DNA from 4 places in the Hydrogenophaga sp. ZJX-1 genome. Region 3 is predicted to be linked to each of the others. Evidence: predicted binding sites of a transcription regulator. Region 3 holds the regulator's gene; each other region holds the start of a gene.
The links. Region 3 encodes FNR, which switches genes on or off when oxygen is low (the NO sensors DNR and NnrR bind a similar motif). Its sites were predicted from a motif close to TTGATNNNNATCAA; they were not measured.

Region 1: the regulator FNR is predicted to act here: its motif matches at 3,375-3,388, upstream of ubiM (5-demethoxyubiquinol-8 5-hydroxylase UbiM).
Region 2: the regulator FNR is predicted to act here: its motif matches at 1,952-1,965, upstream of ACN5W5_RS11670 (OmpW/AlkL family protein).
Region 4: the regulator FNR is predicted to act here: its motif matches at 2,439-2,452, upstream of ACN5W5_RS16455 (hemerythrin domain-containing protein).

Annotation. Positions count from the first base shown of each region.
Region 1 is NZ_JBMBRA010000005.1:307,612-312,381, reverse strand. Features, by position in the region: gene ACN5W5_RS16490 (GNAT family N-acetyltransferase) at 1-908, opposite strand, end outside; gene ACN5W5_RS16485 (histone deacetylase family protein) at 949-1,875, opposite strand; gene ubiM (5-demethoxyubiquinol-8 5-hydroxylase UbiM) at 2,124-3,338, opposite strand; gene ACN5W5_RS16475 (Spy/CpxP family protein refolding chaperone) at 3,441-4,091, opposite strand; gene cueR (Cu(I)-responsive transcriptional regulator) at 4,333-4,770, opposite strand, start outside.
Region 2 is NZ_JBMBRA010000003.1:595,412-600,181, forward strand. Features, by position in the region: gene ACN5W5_RS11665 (sensor histidine kinase) at 1-1,221, shown strand, start outside; gene ACN5W5_RS11670 (OmpW/AlkL family protein) at 1,285-1,881, opposite strand; gene ACN5W5_RS11675 (alpha/beta hydrolase) at 2,022-2,807, opposite strand; gene ACN5W5_RS11680 (O-acetylhomoserine aminocarboxypropyltransferase/cysteine synthase family protein) at 2,931-4,208, opposite strand; gene ACN5W5_RS11685 (septal ring lytic transglycosylase RlpA family protein) at 4,246-4,770, opposite strand, start outside.
Region 3 is NZ_JBMBRA010000001.1:683,602-688,371, reverse strand. Features, by position in the region: gene ACN5W5_RS03390 (sulfite exporter TauE/SafE family protein) at 1-253, opposite strand, end outside; gene hemN (oxygen-independent coproporphyrinogen III oxidase) at 412-1,791, opposite strand; gene fnr (fumarate/nitrate reduction transcriptional regulator Fnr) at 1,971-2,690, shown strand; gene ACN5W5_RS03375 (hypothetical protein) at 2,771-3,064, opposite strand; gene ACN5W5_RS03370 (nitrogen fixation protein FixH) at 3,157-3,459, opposite strand; gene ccoG (cytochrome c oxidase accessory protein CcoG) at 3,499-4,770, opposite strand, start outside.
Region 4 is NZ_JBMBRA010000005.1:302,395-307,164, reverse strand. Features, by position in the region: gene ACN5W5_RS16460 (heavy metal translocating P-type ATPase) at 1-2,371, shown strand, start outside; gene ACN5W5_RS16455 (hemerythrin domain-containing protein) at 2,540-3,136, shown strand; gene ACN5W5_RS16450 (YbfB/YjiJ family MFS transporter) at 3,292-4,536, shown strand.

The sequences.
Region 1 (4,770 bases), on a different contig from region 3:
GGGCCGCCCCCGTTGGTGACGATGGCCAGGCGCTTGCCGACCGGGCGGTAGCGCGAAGCCAGGCATTTGGCGGCCGAGAACAGTTCAACGAAGGAGCGCACGCGCACCGCCCCGGCGCGGCGCAGTGCAGCGTCAAACACGTCGTCGCTGCCGACGATGGTGCCGCTGTGGGTCTGCGCGGCTTCGTTGCCCGCCTGCTTGCGCCCGGCCTTGAGCACCACCACCGGCTTGGCGTTGGCGGCTGCGCGCAGCGCGCTCATGAAACGGCGCGCGCTGGAGATGCCTTCCATGTAGACGACGATGCTGTGGGTTTGTGCATCGGAGGCGAGGAAATCGAGCACCTGGGCGATGTCGACCGAGGTGTTGGGGCCGAGTGAAACCACGGTGGAGAAGCCCACGGCGTTCTGGCTCGCCCAGTCCAGGATGGACGCCGTGAGCGCGCCCGATTGCGAGACCAGCGCGAGCGGGCCGGCGGCTGTCAGCGGGCCCACCACGCTGGCGTTGAGGCCGGCGCGCGGGCGCTGGAAGCCCAGGCTGTTGGGGCCGAGCAGGTGCATGCCGTGGCGACGCGCGACCCGGTGCATGTCGCCCGCCATGTCGGCCGTGGTGCCGCTGCCGACCACCAGCGCCGCCTTGCACTTGATGCGCCCGGCCACTTCCAGCGCGGCGATCGCCTCGGCCGGAGGCAGGGCGATGATGGCCAGGTCGGCCCGGGTCTGGGCCAGATCGGCCAGGGTGCCGGTGGTGTGGATGTCGAGGAAGACCAGGTTGCCGCTGAAGCGCTGGGCGGTCAGTGCGTTGATCAGCGCCCGCGCTTGCGGTATCTGGCTGTCGGGATCGTCGGTTTTGCCGGCAAAGACGGCGATGGTTTCGGGCAGGAAGAGCGGGGTGAGGTAGTGTTTGTCCATGAGGGACTCAGGTTGCTGAAGATTCGGATGGTTCGTGTTCTCAGTCGGCGCCGATCAGCACGCGCACATGGGCCGCGACACTGCGGGCGAGGGGGCTCAAAACGTAGCCGCCCTCCAGGCAGGAAATCACGCGCCCCTGGCAGTGTTTGCCGGCCAGTTTCATGAGTTGCTGGGTGACCCAGGCGTAGTCGGCTTCCACGAGGCCGAGGTTGCCCATGTCGTCTTCCCGGTGGGCGTCGAAGCCGGCCGAGATGTAGATCAGCTGCGGCGCGAAGGCGTCGAGCGCGGGAATCCAGTGGTCGGTGACCGCGGCGCGGAAGGCGTCGCTGCCGGAGCGGCTGGGCAGGCCGACGTTGACCATGTTCGGGCCGACGGCGTTCTCACCGTTGAAGGGATACAGGCCCTTCTCGAAGATGGAGCACATCAGCACGCGTTCGTCACCGCGGAAGATGTCTTCGCTGCCGTTGCCGTGGTGCACGTCGAAGTCGATCAGGGCGATGCGCTGCAGGCCGTGCACATCGAGCGCGTGGCGCATGCCAACGGCCACGTTGTTGAAGAAACAGAAACCCATGGCCGCCGAGCGCTCGGCGTGGTGGCCTGGCGGGCGCACGCTGCAGAAAGCGGTGGTGGTTCTGCACGTCAGCACCAGGTCGGTCGCCTGCACCGTGGCGCCTGCGGCGCGCAGGGCGGCCGAGAGCGTGTGTGGGCACATGTTGGTGTCCGGGTCCACCGGGTGCAGGCCTTCCTTGGGCGAGGCTTCGAAGATTTCGCGCACGTAGAGCGAGGCGTGGGCCCGGCCCAGCTGTTCCTCGGTGGCCATCGGCGCGTCGTACGGGATCATGTAATCCAGCAGACCCTTGACCAGCAGGTGGTCGTTGATGGCACCCAGGCGCTCGGGGCATTCGGGGTGGTGGGCACCCATGTCGTGGCGGGCACAGTCGGCGTGCGTGATGTAGGCGGACAGCATGGTCTTGTGGTCTCCTCGGGGGGTGGTGAGAGGCCGGGCCTCTGCGTGCCCGTGCGGATTGACATGCATCAATCTAGACCCGAATGCTGACAAGCATCTTGACGCACCGCAACAAGACCTTGCCGGAGCCCACCCCTGGAGCCTGGATCGGAGCGCGTGTCTGCTTTCCAGAAAGCGGTGGAACCGGCTTTGCCGGGCCACTCGCGTTTGCCCCTAGGGGGGTGACGCGAAGCGGCGCGGGGGGACGATCAGTGCAGGCCCGTCAGGGATGCCGCCACCGCACGCTTGAACGGCGTGAAGCGTTCACCCAGCCCCACCATGGCCTGGCGCAGCAGGCGGGCCGGCGTTTCTTCTCGGGTGTAGAGCGTGGCAAGGGCGTGGGTGGCCATGTAGAGGCCGCGGCTGGCGCCCTGGTGGGCGCGCTGGTAGCGCTGCAGCAGGGCGGGCGAGGCGATGTCCTGCCCTTTCTGATGCGCCTGGATCAGTGCCTTTGACAGGCTGTCAATGCTGCGCAGGCCGAGATTGAAGCCGTGGGCCGTGACCGGGTGCATGCCCACGGCGGCGTCGCCGACGACCGCGAAGCGCTGCGCCACCAGGCGGCGTGCCCAGACGCCCACCAGCGGGTAGGCGTGGCGCGTGCTGCTGAGCCGCATGGCGCCGAGCTGGTGGCCGAAGCGCTGCGCCATGGCGGCGTTGAACGCGTCTTCCGGCAGGTCCATCAGGGGCTGGAGTTCCTGGCTGGGCAGGGTGAGCACGACCGAGGAGCGCGGCAGGCCCGTCTGCGGACAGGGGTTCATGGGCAGCAGGGCGAGCGTCTGGCCGTGGTCGAACCACTCCCAGGCGGTCTCCAGGTGAGGCTGCTCGTGCGTCATGTTGCAGACCAGCATGGTGCGACCGTAGTCGTGCATGTCGGCCGGAATGCCCATGGCGCGGCGGGTGCTGGAATGGCGGCTGTCGGCGGCCACCACGAGTTTGGCGCTCAGGCGCTGACCGGCGGCAAGCGTGAGGTGGGCGCCGCTGGCGCCGGTGTGGATCTGGGTGACCTGTTCGCCGCAGCGCAGCTCGGGCGGCTGGCCGCTGGCGTCTTCGGGTGCCAGGGCCGCCTCGAAGGCGGCGCGGCGGATGTGGTGGTTGGCGACAAGGAAACCGAGTTCGGATTTGGGGCTCAGCTGGTGGCTGATGCGCATGCGCTGCTGGCCGGGGCCGGCGCCGCCGTCGAGCACGAGTGCGTCGCGCAGCGGCGCGATGTGGGCTTCACCGAGCAGGGGCCAGATCCCGAGCTGGCGCAGCAGCTCGGCGCTGTGCTGGGTGAGGGCAATTTCTCGGCCATCGAAAACGGGCTGTTGCAGCGCGTCGCGGGTGTGCTGTTCGATCAGGCCGATGTGCAGTCCGCTGCCGCGCAACGCTCGGGCCAGGCTCAGGCCGGCCGGGCCGGCGCCGATGATGATGAGGTCAAAGTCCATGGCGGGGCAGCTTATCGGGTGGCTGGGCGGTGGGGCTTGACTCAGGTCAAGCCCATGAAAAAGCCCCGACGGGCGGGGCTTGGGAAAGGGTTCGGGTCGGGTTCAGCTGCGCGGCTGCATCGGGGCATCGCAACCGGCACCGCCACCCATGCCACCCATGCCACCCATGCCACCCATGCGGTGGTGACCGCCGTGGTGGTGTTCGCCCATCATGCCGCGTTCACCCTGCAGGCCGGCGCGCTGGAAACCGCCGTGGCGCTGGCTGTCAAACACCTTCTGCTGCTCGGGCGTGAGCGCGGCGTAGAAGCTCTTGGTGGCGTCGATGCGCTTGTCCATCCGGGCGTCGCGTTCGGCTTTCAAGGCCTGCATCTTGTCCAGACGCTGCGGCGTGGTCAGCTTGGCCCAGTCTTCACGGTTCACGTCGCGACCCATGTATGGCTCCGGTGTGGTGCGGGCCACAAAGGCGCTCCACGCGGCTTCCTGCGCCGGCGTGATCTTCAGGGTTTCCTTGAGCTGGGCCTGGCGCTCGGCCATGCGTTTTTGCATGCGTTCCATGCGATAGGCCCGCTTCTGGGTGAGCTCGGCGCTGCCCGGTGTGGCGGCCGGTCCGGTCTGAGCGCGTTGGGCCATGTGTTGCGCACGCATGTCTTGCGACGGGGCACCCATGCCCTGGGCGATGGCGGTGGCGGAAACACCCACGAAAGCGGTGGCGAGGGCGGCGGCGATGAGGGTGCGTTGGCTGAACAGTTTCATGAATCACTCCTGAGGTTGAAGAAGGGCTTTCCAGAATGGGCAGGCGGGGTACCTGCTTCCGGAATGGCTTCAGTGTGAGCAGCTGCTGTATCTGCTCTGTGCTGGAGTGATGCCGGTTTGTAAAGATTTGTTCCGCTAACGCCTGGATGGCTTGCGGCAGATCAAGGATCCACAACCTGGCCGCCCAAGGTGGATCAACCCGCTGCGGGACAGCGACCCGCGCAGCGGTGGAGTGTGGGGGTCAGAGACTCCCGAGGTCGTCGAGGATCGGGCAGTCGGGCCGGTCGTTGCCGGGGCAATGGCACAGCAGTTCGTCCAGCGTGCGCTGCATGGCCTGCAGCGCTTCGATGCGCTGGCCCAGTTCGTCGCGGTGTTTCTGCGCGATGCGCTTGACGCTGGCGCTGCTGCGGCGCCGGTTGTGCCACAGGCTCACGAGTTCGGTGATGGCGTCGAGGCCGAAGCCCATGTCGCGCGAGCGGCGGATGAAGCGCAGGGTGTGCACGTCGGCCAGGCTGTATTGCCGGTAGTTGCTGTCGGTGCGCGCCACCGCGCCCAGCAGGCCGAGCGCTTCGTAATGCCGCAGCATCTTGGGCGAGATGCCGCTCAGGCTGGCTGCGGTGCCGATGTTGGCCGGCCAGGCGCCTGCGGCATCCAGCGGGAACTCGGCCACATCGCTGGG
Region 2 (4,770 bases), on a different contig from region 3:
GCCGAGCCCTCCGCGCTGGCCGAACTGGCGCAGTCCCTGCTGCCGGGCGAAAGCCTGCAGATCCAGCGATTGGCCAGCACCCTGGCCCCGGGCCTCACGCGTCCCCCCGCCACGCAGACCCTGCAAGGCAGCGCCGACCCGGGCGAGCGCGAATCGCCCTGGGTGCGCCACATCGTGGGCCTGCTGCCGGTGGGCGCCCAGGTGCCGCCGCTGCAGGCGGTGGACACCGTGGCCACGCCGGTGGGCCGCTTCGAGATCACGCTGACGGGCGACGTGCGCACGGTGGAGCGCCGCATCAGCATCGTCGCCACGCGCCTGCTCTGGCTGGTCGGGGCCATGCTGGGCGCGATCGTGCTGGCCTGGCTGCTGATCGAGATCGGGCTCATCCGCCGCGTGACCCAGCTCACCCGGCGCGCCGCGGCGGTGTCGTACAACGTGCACGCGCCCCTGCCGGAAAACCGGCTCGCCGACCTGGACGTGAGCGACCTGCGCGGCAGCGACGAACTCGGCATCCTGGCCGGGGGCCTGTCCGACCTGTTGCAACGGGTGAAGAACGACATCTCGCGCGAACACCAGCGCGCCCAGCAGGAGCTGGACATGTGGCACGCCGTGGGGCACGAGATCATGTCCCCGCTGCAGTCGCTGATGGTGCTGCACGGCCGGCCCGAGGACCCGAGCCACCGCTACGTGCAGCGCATGCAGCAGGCCGTCAAGGTGCTGTACGGGCACGCCTCACCGAGCGAGGCCATCGTCGCCGCCGACATGGCCAGCGAGCGGCTGGACATCCACGCCTTCCTGCGGCAGATCGCCGACAACGCGCACTTCTCCGGCATCGACGACGTGCGCTACCTGGACGCCGACAACACCGGGCTGGCGGGCCTGCAGGTGCGGGCCGATGGCTTCGCACTGGAAGACGTGGTCACGCACCTCCTGAGCAACGCCCAGCGCTGCCGCACACCGGGCACCGCCATCACGCTGTCACTGACGGCCGATCCGCAACACGCCTGGATCGCGGTGCACAACCAGGGACCGGCGATAGCCGCAGCGCTGCTGCCGCGCATTTTTGACTACGGCGTGTCCGACCTGCCGCCGACCGAAGGCCACCGAGGCCAGGGCCTGTTCGTGGTCAAGACCTACATGGCCAAGATGGGCGGCACGGTGCAGGCGCGCAACGTGGCCGATGGCGTGGTGTTCACGCTGGGGCTGGCCCGCATGGCCTGAACGCACAAAAAAAGCCCGGACGCTGGACGCGCCGGGCCTGGACTCGGGTGAAACGGTTGGGGGTCAGAACTTCCAGCCCACACCGACACCCAGCAACAGCGGGTCCACCTTCAGCTTGCCGATCTCGGTGCCTCCCGCGCTCACCTTGGTGGCGATCTGGACCTTCTTCACGTCGACGTTCAGGTACATCGTGTCGGTCAGGCGAAAGTCCATGCCCGCCTGCAGCGCCAGACCGAAGCTGTTGCGCTTGATGTCCACGCCAGCGGGCAGGTTCACCGAGCTGAAGCGGGTGTAGTTCAGGCCCGCGCCCACGTACGGCTTGAAGGCCCCCAGGTCCGTGAAGTGGTACTGCACCGTCAATGTGGGGGGCAGGTGCTTCAGGCTGCCGATGGGGGCGCCGCCCGCGGTCAGTGTGTGCTTCTGGGGCACGGTCAGGATCAGTTCGGCCGCCAGGTTCGAACTCATGAAATAGGTGAAATCAACTTCGGGCAGCCACTTGTCGTTGACGGCGAGGTCCAGGCCCGTGCTGTCCTTGTTGGCGCTGTCCAGGTGAACGGCGCGGGCACGCACCAGCAGGTTTCCTGCCTTGAAGTCCTGCGCCAGTGCGGCGCCCGATCCCAGCAAGCAGAGAGCGGCAACGGCAACGATGTGCTTCTTCATGGTCTTCCTTCAGTCCTTGACACGGGAACATTCCCGGCAGGCATTACAGAAGACCCGGCATGGGACCCATTTGCTAAAGATCAAACGGCACCGCGCACAAATACGGTGCGGCGCCGGAAATGCGGACGAATTGATTCAGATCAATCCCCAGCCAGCGCCTCCAGCAGCGCACGGTCGTAGACCGGATGGGTGCCGATGTCGTTGTGGTTGGCGCCCGCCACCACGACCGTACGCGCAACACCCGGCTTGAAATGCATGGCAAGTTGCGCCGTGCGCCCGGGCCGGATCAGCGTGTCGTGTTCGGCGACGATGAGCGTGGTGGGCGCGCTGATGCGACCGGCCACCGCCGCCGAATCGAAACGGTCCCGGATCAGCCAGCGCACCGGCAACCAGGGGTAGTGCTCGACCGCCACGTTCTCGATGCTGTCGTAGGGCGTGATCAGGGCCAGCCGGGCCACCGACCGCTCGCTCGCGAGGCGGGCGGCGACGCCGCTGCCCAGGCTGCGGCCGATCACATTGATCTCCGCGTGCTCGCGCCGCACATGCTCGTACAGCGCGAGGGCGTCTGCGTGCAGGGCGGGCTCGCCGGGTTCACCCGTGCTCTGCCCGTAGCCGCGGTAGTGCATCAGATACAGCGCATGGTCGGGAAACAGGCGCTCGAGCTGGGGCCGGGTGCCCGACACGTCCTCGGCGTTGCCACCGAAATAAAGGATCGCCGGCGCGCCGGGCCTCGACCGCAGGCTGATCTGCAGCGTGGCACCGTCCACCGGCAGCGTCAGCGAATCACCCGCCTGCCGGGCCGGCTGCGGGTGGTACAGCATCGAACGTTGCCAGGCATCCCTGTCACTGCAACCCGCCAGGTACAGCAGCGCCAGCCCGGCGGCGGCCCAGAGCCGCATCAGGCGCAGAGCCTGGAGGATTCGCATGGCAGGTTCAACTCCACCACCGGAGCGCGTGCCCCATCCCAGCGCACGCCGAAGATCCGGCTTCGCCGGTCCAAGGGCGTGGTCCCCCCTTGGGGGGGAAGCCGCGAAGCGGCGCAGGGGGGGTCACACCCTGCTCAGCGCCTGCTCCAGATCGGCGATCAGGTCGTCGATGTGTTCGATGCCGATCGACAGGCGAACCATCTCCGGGCTCACGCCGGCTTTCTTCATTTCGTCGGCGTTGAGCTGGCGGTGGGTGGTGGTGGCCGGGTGGCAGGCCAGCGACTTGGCATCGCCGATGTTCACCAGGCGCGTGAACAGCATCAGTGCGTCCTGGAAACGCGCGCCGGCCGCGATGGCGTCGGTCGACTTCAGGCCAAAGCTGATGATGCCGGACGCCTTGCCGTCCATGTATTTCTGCACCAGCGCGTGGTCTTTGTGGTCGGACAGGCCGGCGTAGTTGACCCAGTCCACCTTGGGGTGGTTTTGCAGACGCGTGGCGATCTTGACCGCGTTCTCGCAGATGCGGTCCATGCGCAACGCCAGCGTCTCGATGCCCTGCAGGATCTGGAACGCGTTCATGGGCGAGAGCGCCGCGCCCATGTTGCGCAGCGGCACCACGCGGGCGCGCCCGATGTAGGCGGCTGCGCCCAGCGCTTCGGTGTAGACCACGCCGTGGTAGCTCACGTCGGGCTCGTTCAGGCGCTTGAAGCGCGCCTTGTGCTCGGCCCAGGGGAACTTGCCGCTGTCGACGATGGCGCCGCCGATGGTGGTGCCGTGGCCGCCCAGGTATTTGGTCAGCGAGTGCACCACGATGTCGGCACCGTGTTCGAACGGGCGGCACAGGTAGGGGCTGGACACGGTGTTGTCCACGATCAGCGGCAGGCCGGCCGCGTGGGCCACGGCGGCGAGCGCGCCGATGTCGGTCACGTTGCCCAGCGGGTTGCCCACCGATTCGCAGTAGATCGCCTTGGTGCGCTCGTCGATCAGCGCGGCGAAGGCCGCCGGGTCACGCGGATCGGCGAAGCGCACCGTGATGCCCTGCTGCGGGAAGGTGTGGGCGAACAGGTTGTAGGTGCCACCGTAGAGCGTGGAGGCCGAAACGATGTTGTCGCCGGTTTCGGCGATGGTCTGGATCGCCGCCGTGATGGCCGCCATGCCCGAGGCCATGGAGAGTGCGCCCACGCCGCCTTCGAGCGCCGCCAGGCGCGCTTCGAGCACGCCGTTGGTGGGGTTCATGATGCGGCTGTAGATGTTGCCCGCGACCTTGAGGTCGAACAGGTCGGCACCGTGCTGCGTGTCGTCGAACGCGTAGGCCACGGTCTGGTAGATCGGCACCGCCACCGCCTTGGTGGTGGGATCGGGGGTGTAGCCGCCGTGCACGGCGATGGTTTCGATTCTCATGCGGTCTCCAGGAGGTTGTTGTTGGGCGGACGGGGGATCATTCTCTCAGCAGCTCCACCATGGTCACGCCGCGGTGGCGCACACCCAGGGCGGTGATCGCGGCCTGGCTCAGATCGATGATGCGGCGGTGTTTGTAGGGACCACGGTCGTTGATGCGCACCACCACTTCCTTGCCGGTTTGCACGCTGCGCACCCGCACCTTGGTGCCGAAGGGCAGGGTCTTGTGCGCGGCGGTGAAATCGTGCATGTCGTAGCGTTCACCGCTGGCCGTGCGCCGGCCGTGAAAACGGTTGCCGTACCAGGACGCCAGTCCTTTGTCGATCAGCGGCGCCGAACTGGACGGTACGGCCAGCGGGTCGTCGTCCCGAGGAGGCGCTTCGGCGGCGGTCGGGTCGGGCACCGCAACCTCACCGGAAGGCACCGGCTGCGATGGGGACGGGTCCGCGGGCGCTGCACGGACCGCCGTGTCGATGGGCGCATCCACCCGCACGGGCGTGGGCACGGCGCACGCGGTCAGCAGCGCAGCCAGCAGGACCGGCGCCAGACGCAGGCGACCGGTGGG
Region 3 (4,770 bases):
CCGCAGCGTGGAACATGGTCCAGACCGGCCGAATCGCTATGGTGTTGGTCCCCAGCACCGCAAGCCCCTGGACGGACCCCGCCGCAAAAGCGCCGAACAGCGAATACCCGAACATACGACTGAACTGGAACGTCCACAGCGCCCGGGTGCTGCGCTCGCCTGCCGCGCGGCTGATGCCAGCACAGGCTGCGCCGCACATGGCGACACAGTGGGGTCCACCCACGATACCCATGAACAGGGCCGTGATCGCCATGGAAGCTTGCATGAAGGAACTTTAACAGCGCGTGGGTGATAGAAGGCGGAGGCTAGTTCTAACCCGCCCCTATTGGTAGTGAGTATTGATCCCACTCGCACCCGCTCATGGACACCCCACGCGAACAAAGACCCGCCACTGGTCCAAAAGCTGACCGTTCAGATGATCTTTGAAAACCGGGCACGGTCCTGATCAACCTGCAGATTTTTATCAAACACCATGGCAATGGCACGGACCAAGTACCAACCGGTCGGCGTGACCTGAACACCGCTGTCATCCAGGGTGACCAAGCCGTGTTCGGCCAGTCCGGCCAGCACTTCGAGCTCGCGCGCGAAGTAGCTCTTGAAGTCGATCAGGTGACCCAGTTCGATCGATTCGTACTGCAGTTGCCCTTGGCACATGATGGACATGATGACGGCACGGCGCAGCAGGTCATCCCGCGTGAGCACCAGACCCCGCACGATGGGCAGCTTGCCCTGATCCAAAGCGTCGTAATAATCCTCCAGCGTCTTGGCATTCTGGCTGTAGGTGGCTCCGATGCGCCCAATGGCGGAAACCCCCAAGGCGATCAGATCGCAGTCGGGCTGCGTGCTGTAGCCCTGGAAGTTGCGGTGCAGGCGGCCCTGGCGCTTGGCCACTGCGAGTGCATCTGTGGGCAAGGCGAAATGGTCCATGCCCACATACACATACCCAGCATCGCTCATGGCATCCAGTGATGCAGACAACATCGACAACTTGTCACCGGGGCTGGGCAACTCTGCCGAAATGATGCGACGCTGCGGCTTGAAACGGGAGGGCAGGTGCGCGTAGGCGTACAACGCAATGCGGTCGGGACGCAACTGGTTCACCTGAGCGAGCGTGCGAGCGAACGACTCGGGCGTCTGCAGCGGTAGACCGTAGATCAGGTCCACGTTGACCGACTCAAAACCGATCTTGCGGGCGGTTTCCACCAGCGCGAACACCTGATCGGCAGGTTGCACGCGATGCACCGCCTTCTGAACAGCGGGGTCGAAATCCTGGACACCAAAGCTGAGGCGGTTGAAGCCCAGTCTCGCCAGCGTCTGAAGCCGCTGGTCGGTCACGGTCCGGGGGTCCACCTCGATCGAATATTCTCCACCCGGCACCAACGTGAAGTTGCGCCGGATCATCGTCATGAGATCCTCAAGCTCTGGATCGGACAAAAAGGTGGGTGTGCCACCACCCAGATGCAGCTGGGACACGCTGTGCCCCTTGCCAAAATGCTGGACCTGCAACTCCACTTCACGCGACAGGTACCGCAGGTATTCAGCCGCCCGTTCGTGGTGCTTGGTGATGACCTTGTTGCAGGCGCAGTAGTAACAGACCGACTCGCAGAACGGAATGTGAATGTAGATGCTGAGCGGCAGTGCCAGCGAGCCGGCCCTGCGCTGCTCCAGCGCTTGTATATAGTCACCCTCGGTATAGGCTTCGACAAAGCGGTCAGCCGTCGGGTACGAGGTGTACCGCGGACCGGGAACATCGAATCGCTTGAGCAATTCATCGGAAATGGCGTGACTCACAGACTGTTCTCCAATACTGAACCTTGAATGTGCACCACGCTCGCATGTCCTCCCTTGATCTTGATCAATCGTGCGCGCATTCGCAAATTTTCGCTCCGGTGAGGGGCGTGGCACACAGGCATTTCCTCGACACAAGTCCCAGCTATGCGTTAAGCTCACCACCGATTTCCGGATAATTTATGGACGCACAAAGCATCAAAGTCGCCTGTTCAAGTTGCAACCTGCGGGAATTGTGTCTTCCCATGGGTCTCAACCCCGACGAGATGGACAAGCTCGACAACGTCATCTCGGCCCGACGACGCATCAAGCGCGGATCGGCACTTTTCAATACGGGCGACAGATTCACCTCGCTGTACGCCGTGCGTTCCGGGTTCTTCAAGACCTGCGTCACCACGGCCGATGGCCGGGATCAAGTGACCGGCTTCCAGATGACTGGTGAGATCATCGGCTTGGATGGCATCGTGAGTGATCGTCATTCCTGTGATGCCATCGCACTGGAAGATGCTGAAGTCTGTGTGATGCCGTTCGATCAGGTCGAGGAACTCTCCAGGGAGTTCACCACCCTGCAGCACCATGTGCACAAGATCATGAGCCGCGAAATCGTGCGAGACCACAGCGTCATGTTGCTGCTGGGAAGCATGCGAGCGGAAGAACGCCTCGCGGCTTTCCTGCTGAACCTTGTGCAGCGCCTGCACGCCCGCGGTTTTTCCCAGTCCGAACTGATTCTTCGGATGACCCGCGAAGAAATTGGCAGCTATCTCGGCATGAAGCTGGAGACGGTGAGCCGCACATTTTCCAAGTTCGTGGAAGAAGGCATCATCGAAGTCAAACAGCGCTACGTCCACATCAAGAGCACCGAGGGTCTCCGGTTGATTGTGAACCCGCCGACCTGCCCCTGAACCCAGTTCACTCAAGACAAAAGCCCCAACGAATGACACCTCGTTGGGGCTTTCTGTTTTGAAGTGACCGCTGAGGGTGTTCAGCCGCAAGATCCGTTCTTGGCGCAATCCTGGGGCCGCTGATCCGGTGGGACCGGACACCGGTTGACCTCAAATGGCGACATGGACAGCAGGGTGGTGAGCGCGCTCGACACCATCGCCACCAGCCAGAAAGTGAAAAACGCCAAGGTATAGACCGCTGGGCGAGACAACTCCAACGGCGCGCCAAACCAGTGGAGATCGCTGGGATCGATCATGGCAAATACGATCATTTCCAGCACCGCGGCGACCAGAAAGGCTGGCCACGCTATCCACATCCATCTTTGAGCGGTCATTCCTGTTTCTCCTCGTGTGTTGTTGTGATCGATTTCAGGCATCAAAACCGGTGCAAAGGTGCCATCTCAGCCACAGGACGGCACACGTCTCGCTATTCCTTCGAGGGCGGGACGACTGGAGACGCCGCGTGGTTACGTGCTTGGTGGGCCGGTTGAAGCTTGATCAGTGCCTCGGCCCGCGCCTGTCCATCCAACAACTGGGCCGCCTTCAGGTCCCGCTCAAAGTCGGCCTTGTTCAGAACAGGGTCAGCGCCCTCCACGGCTATGACGGCCGTGATGATGGCCGCGACCACCACCACCAATGGCCCACCCACCACCAGCCACATGTGCGGAACGCGCCACCAGGGAATGGGCGGGTGTTCACTGGAAGACTTTTTGAGTGTTGCGGTGTTCATAGGTATCTCTGAGTCGGGTTGACTGCTGACAAGCGGTGCTCAACGTGGCACCAGGAAGGCTGCCTTTTCAGTGACAGATACACCATCATTCTCGGCAGCCTTGATTTCGAAATGGATGGGGTGCGACCCGGTGTCTGCAGCACCCGGGGGAAGCTGCACCCGGATGACCGCAGAGCGCACTTCCGTCGGCAAGACCTCAATCTCCGACTCCGAGGCAATGGTGATACCAGGCAACCCAGAAACGCTGATCACATATCGTTGCGTGCTCTCGGTTGCATTCATCACCTGCAAACGGAAGACATTTTCGATGCGGCCCTGTTCAACCATGCGTGCCAGCGCGCCGCGGTCCCGGATCACGTCCACCTTGAGCGGTTTACGAAGGAACAGGCTGATCATGACGGCGAGCGTGATCGCCAACAGAATGCCGGTATAAACCAGCACCCGCGGGCGCATGGCCCGACGGATCATCTGCTGGGTATTCCAGCCTTGCGCGATGCCGTTCTGGGTTGAGTACTTGACCAGTCCACGCGGATAGCCAACCTTGTCCATCACTTCGTCGCACACATCGATACAGGCACCGCAACCGATGCACTCGTACTGAAGGCCATTGCGGATATCGATACCTGTCGGACATACCTGTACGCACAACGTGCAGTCTACACAGGATCCCAGACCGAGCGCCTTGGGGTCGGCTTTCTTCGAGCGAGGACCACGCGGTTCCCCACGCTTTTCGTCGTAGGTCACGATCATCGTGTCCTTGTCGAACATCGCACTCTGGAAGCGTGCGTAAGGACACATGTACTTGCAGACCTGCTCACGCATGAAGCCGGCGTTGCCATAAGTGGCAAAACCGTAGAAGAATATCCAGAAGGTCTGCCACGGGCCCAGCGATGCAGCCAGCGAGACCGCGGCCAGCTCCCTAATCGGCGTGAAGTAACCCACAAAGGTAAAACCGGTCCACAGCGAGAACAGTATCCAGAGCGCGTGCTTCGACCACTTCTTGCCGAACTTGCCGGCTGAAAACGCCGAATCATCCAGGCGCATGCGAGCCGAGCGATCGCCCTCGACTTTTTTCTCGATCCAGAGAAATATTTCTGTGTAGACCGTCTGCGGGCAGGCATAACCACACCACAAACGTCCGGCGACAGCCGTAAACAGGAACAACGCCAAGGCGGCAATGACCAGGAGACCCGTCAGATAGATGAAGTCCTGCGGATACAACACCAGACCAAAAATGTAAAAGCGGCGCGCCTCAAGATCGAAGAGCACCGCCTGTCGAGCATTCCACTCGAGCCAGGGCAAACCGTAAAA
Region 4 (4,770 bases), on a different contig from region 3:
CACAGCAACCTTAGAAGCCTCGGAGCTTTCCCCATCCTCCTGCCAGATCGACCTGGGCATCGGCGGCATGACCTGTGCTTCCTGCGTCTCGCGCGTGGAGAAGGTGTTGAAGAAGCAGGCTGGCGTCAGCGGTGCGAGCGTGAACCTGGCCACCGAGTCGGCGCGCGTCACGCTCGCCGGCCCCGACGACGCCGAGACCCTGGCGCGCATCAAGCGCGCGGTGCGCGACGCTGGCTACGAGCCGCGCTCCATGGCCGCGATGGACGAAGACAGCAGCGAACGCTGGCACGGCATCCCGACCGACTTCCTGCCCGTGCTTGCAGGCCTGCTGCTCTCGGCGCCGCTGGCCCTGCCCATGGTGGGTGATCTGTTCGGCAAACACTGGATGCTGCCGTCGTGGTTGCAGTTCCTGCTCGCCACGCCGGTGCAGTTCTGGCTCGGCGCGCGCTTTTACAAAGCCGGCTGGCACGCGCTGAAGGCGCTCACCGGCAACATGGAGCTGCTGGTGGCCATCGGCACGACCGCCGGCTGGATGCTGTCCACCTGGCTCTGGTGGCGTGCCGAACCGGGCGAGATGGTGCACCTGTATTACGAAGGCTCGGCGGTGGTGATCACGCTGGTGCTGCTGGGCAAGTGGCTGGAGGCGCGCGCCAAGCGCCAGACCACCAGCGCCATCCGCGCGCTGCACGCGCTGCGGCCAGAGTGGGCGCACCTGTTGCCCGACGGCATCAAACGCACCGAAGAGACCGACGTGCCGGTGGACGAACTGCTGCCGGGCGACCTGATCACCGTGCGGCCGGGCGAACGTTTTCCGGCCGACGGCACGGTGGCGCAGGGCAGCACGCAGGCCGATGAGTCCATGCTCACCGGTGAAGCCATGCCGGTGGCCAAGGCGGTGGGCGACGGCGTGACAGGTGGCGCGCTCAACGGCGAGGGTGCGGTGCAGGTGAGCGTGCGCGCGGTGGGCGCGCAGAGCGTGCTGGCGCACATCATCGCGCTGGTGCAGGACGCGCAGGCGGGCAAGGCGCCGGTGCAGCGCCTGGTGGACCAGGTGGCGGCGGTGTTTGTGCCGGTGGTGCTGGTGATCGCGCTGATCACGCTGGGTGGCTGGCTCTACGTGGGCGCGCCGGTGGAAGAGGCCTTGTTGCACGCGGTGTCGGTGCTGGTGATCGCCTGCCCCTGCGCACTCGGCCTGGCCACGCCCGCGGCCATCATGGCCGGCACCGGGGTGGCGGCGCAGCACGGCATTTTGATCAAGGACGCGCAGGCGCTGGAGATCGCGCACCGCGTGGACACCGTGGCGTTTGACAAGACCGGCACGCTGACCGTTGGCCATCCGCGGCTGCGACTGATCGAGGCGGCCGCGGGTGTGGACGAGCTGGCGGTGTTGCAGGCGGCGAGCGCGCTGCAGGCGCAAAGCGCGCACCCGCTGGCGCGCGCCGTGCTGGAAGCTGCGGCCACGCGTGGGCTGACGGTGGCCGCCGATGCGGCGCAGGATGTGCAGGCGGTGTCGGGCCGCGGCAGCCTGGGCACGGTGCAGGGCGCGAAGCTGGCGTTGGGCAGCCTGCGCTGGATGGACGAGCTGGGTGCGGCCATGGGGCCGCTGGCGGCGCGCGTGCAGACGCTGCAGGACGAGGGCGCCACGGTGTCGGTGCTGGCGGCGCAGGGCGAGGCCGATCAATGGGCGCCGCTGGCCCTGCTGGCCTTCGCCGACGAGGCCAAGCCCGGCGCGGCCGCCGCGCTGGCCGGGCTGCGCGCCCAGGGCCTGCGGCTCTTCATGGTCTCGGGCGACAACCGCGGCGCCGCGCTGGCCATGGCCCACACGCTGGGCCTGCGGGCCGACGCAGGCGAGGTGATTGCCGAGGTGTTGCCGGGCGACAAGGCGGCGGTGGTGCGGCGCCTGAAGCAGGGGGAACGCGAACCGCCCGCGGGGCTGGTGGCGCTGGCGGCGGTGGAGGGTGGCACAGCGCCCGCGGCCGTCACAGCGGGTTCAAAAGAAAGCCACCACACCGTGGCGATGGTGGGCGATGGCGTGAACGATGCGCCGGCCTTGGCCGCCGCCGATGTGGGCCTCGCGATGAGCCACAGCCAGGGCGGCAGTTCCGACGTGGCGATGCACGCCGCGGGGATCACGCTCATGCGCGGTGACCCGATGCTGGTGGCCGCTGCGCTCGACATCTCTCGCCGCACCGTGAGCAAGATCCGGCAGAACCTGTTCTGGGCCTTCGCCTACAACGCCGCCGGCATCCCGCTCGCCGCGCTGGGCTACCTGAGCCCGGTGCTGGCCGGCGCGGCGATGGCCCTGAGCTCGGTGAGCGTCGTCAGCAACGCACTCTTGCTCAAGCGCTGGAAGCCACCGGTGCAGCGCTGAAACCCCGTGTGCCCGGCCGCTCACCCGTTGTCCGTGCTTCGGGGACGTCGCAACTTGGCGGGCAGGGTTGATGTGCATCAAGCTGGTGCGCGCCGTGTTCGGTGATAGTCTTGGGTCGAGTTAACCGACCGATGGGTCGGTTTTATGACCCCAGAGGAGACCAGCACCATGAACCACGAAGCCCTGCGGGTCATCCGCGACGAACACGCCTCCCTGGCGGCGATGCTGCAATCGCTCATGCAGATGGTCCGGCGCGGTCCCGATCCCGATGGGACGGGCCAGTCCGAGCTGTTTTTTGACGTGTTGCGGGCGATGCTGTTCTACATCGACGAATTTCCCGAGAAGCACCACCATCCCAAGGAGTCGGACCTGCTGTTCCCCCGCGTGGCGCGCGTGGCACCGCACACCATGGCCGCCATCGACCAGCTGGAGCGCGACCACATGCAGGGCGAGCTTCGGGTGCGCGAACTCATGCACCTGCTGATGGCCTGGGAGCTGCTGGGCGACACCCGGCGCCAGGCGTTCGAAGACGAGGTGACCCGCTATGTGGATTTCTACCTCGAGCACATGCGGCTCGAAGAGTCGGTGATCCTGCCGGAGGCCGAAAAGAGCCTGACCGACGCCGACTGGCACGCGCTCAACGCCGCGTTCGCCACCAACCAGGACCCCCTGAACAGCCGCGTACCGCGCGACCCGCAGTTCGACCGCCTGTTCACCCGCATCGTCATGCGCGCGCCCGCACCGGTCGGTCTGGGTCAGGGCTGATCGCCGCGCTCGATATCAGCCACCTCAACCTGCCCCGGACGCTGCGGCCAGGGCAGCGTGGCGCGGAACACCGGGCTGCGGCCAGCGAGCCCGATGCCCACCCGGACAGGCATCGCCCGTCCGCGCGGGCGCGCTCTGGCCCACAATGGCCGGCGATGTCCATCCCCTTGCCCGCTTCCCCGGCGCCCGACGCGTCCGACCGCACGCCCTACCTGCGCCTGGCCCTGGCGCTCTCGCTGGGCGCGGCGGTGTCGTTGGGCATCACGCGCTTTGCCTACGGCCTGCTGTTGCCGCCCATGCGCGACGACCTGGGCTGGAGCTACACCCTGGCCGGCGCCATGAACACCGCCAACGCTGTTGGCTACCTCATCGGTGCGCTGGCCATGTCGTGGCTGCTCAAACGCCTGTCGCCCATGCGCGTGCTGCTGGCGGGCTCGGTGCTGGCCACGCTGTTCATGGCCGCCAGCGGCTTTTTCACCGACGCCACGGCGCTGCTGCTGCAGCGCTGTCTGGCGGGTGTGGCGAGTGCGCTGGTGTTCAGCACCGGTGGCCTGCTGGCTGCCCGGCTGGGCGCGCGCCAACCGCATCGAAGTGGTTTTCTGCTCGGGCTGTATTACGGCGGCACCGGACTGGGCATCGTGGTCTCCGCGTTCGGCGTGCCCTGGCTGCTGGAACGGGCGGCCGGTCTGCCCCACGGCTGGGCCTGGGCGTGGTGGGGCCTGTCGGTGTTGTGTGCGCTGGCCACCGCGCTGCTGGCCTGGCCCGCGCGCGTGCTCGCGGCCAGCGAAGCTGCCCGCCCGGCTGCGGCCGCGTCTCCCGGTCAGGCCGCCGGACCGCTCGCCAGCCGCGTGTTCCGCATGCGCGACTTCGCCTTTGCGCTGGCGGGCTATGCCGGTTTTGGCGTGGGCTACATCGGCTACATGACCTTCGTGATCGCGCTGCTGCGCGAGCAAGGCAGCAGCCCCGGCGCGATCACCCTGTTTTACGCGCTGCTCGGGGTGGCGGTGGTGGCCTCGTCGCGCATCTGGGCCGGCCTGCTCGATCGCCACAGGAGCGGCCAGGCGCTGGCGCGGCTCAACGCCCTGCTCGGCGTGGCCGCCATCCTGCCCGCGCTCACCACCGCCTGGCCGCTCGTGATCGTTTCGGGCCTGCTGTTCGGTGGCGTGTTCCTCTCGGTGGTCGCGTCCACGACGGCGCTGGTGCGGCACAACCTGCCACCCGCGCAGTGGGCCGCAGGGATCAGCGCTTTCACCGTCATCTTCGCCGCCGGCCAGATCGTCGGCCCCACCGTGGTGGGCCTCATCGCCGACGGCCCGGGCGGGCTGGCGCGCGGGCTGGTGTTTTCAGCGCTGGCGCTGTGGGTGGGGGCGGCGCTGGCGCTGCGGCAGCGGGCGCTGTGAGGTGATGCTCAGCCGTGGATGCGCTGGGGCAGCTGCTGCACGGTCCAGATCGGACAGCCCAGTTCGCGCTCCATGGCGCTTGCCTGCGCCCACAGACCCTGATCCCCGGAAACCAGCGCGGCGGTTCGCGCTGTTCAGCGGCCATCGCTGTGGCGGGTGCCTGGGTGCGCGCCCAGACGATGGCGCCGTTTGCGATCGGTGCAACGCCCATGAAAAAGGGCCCCGATGAGCCCC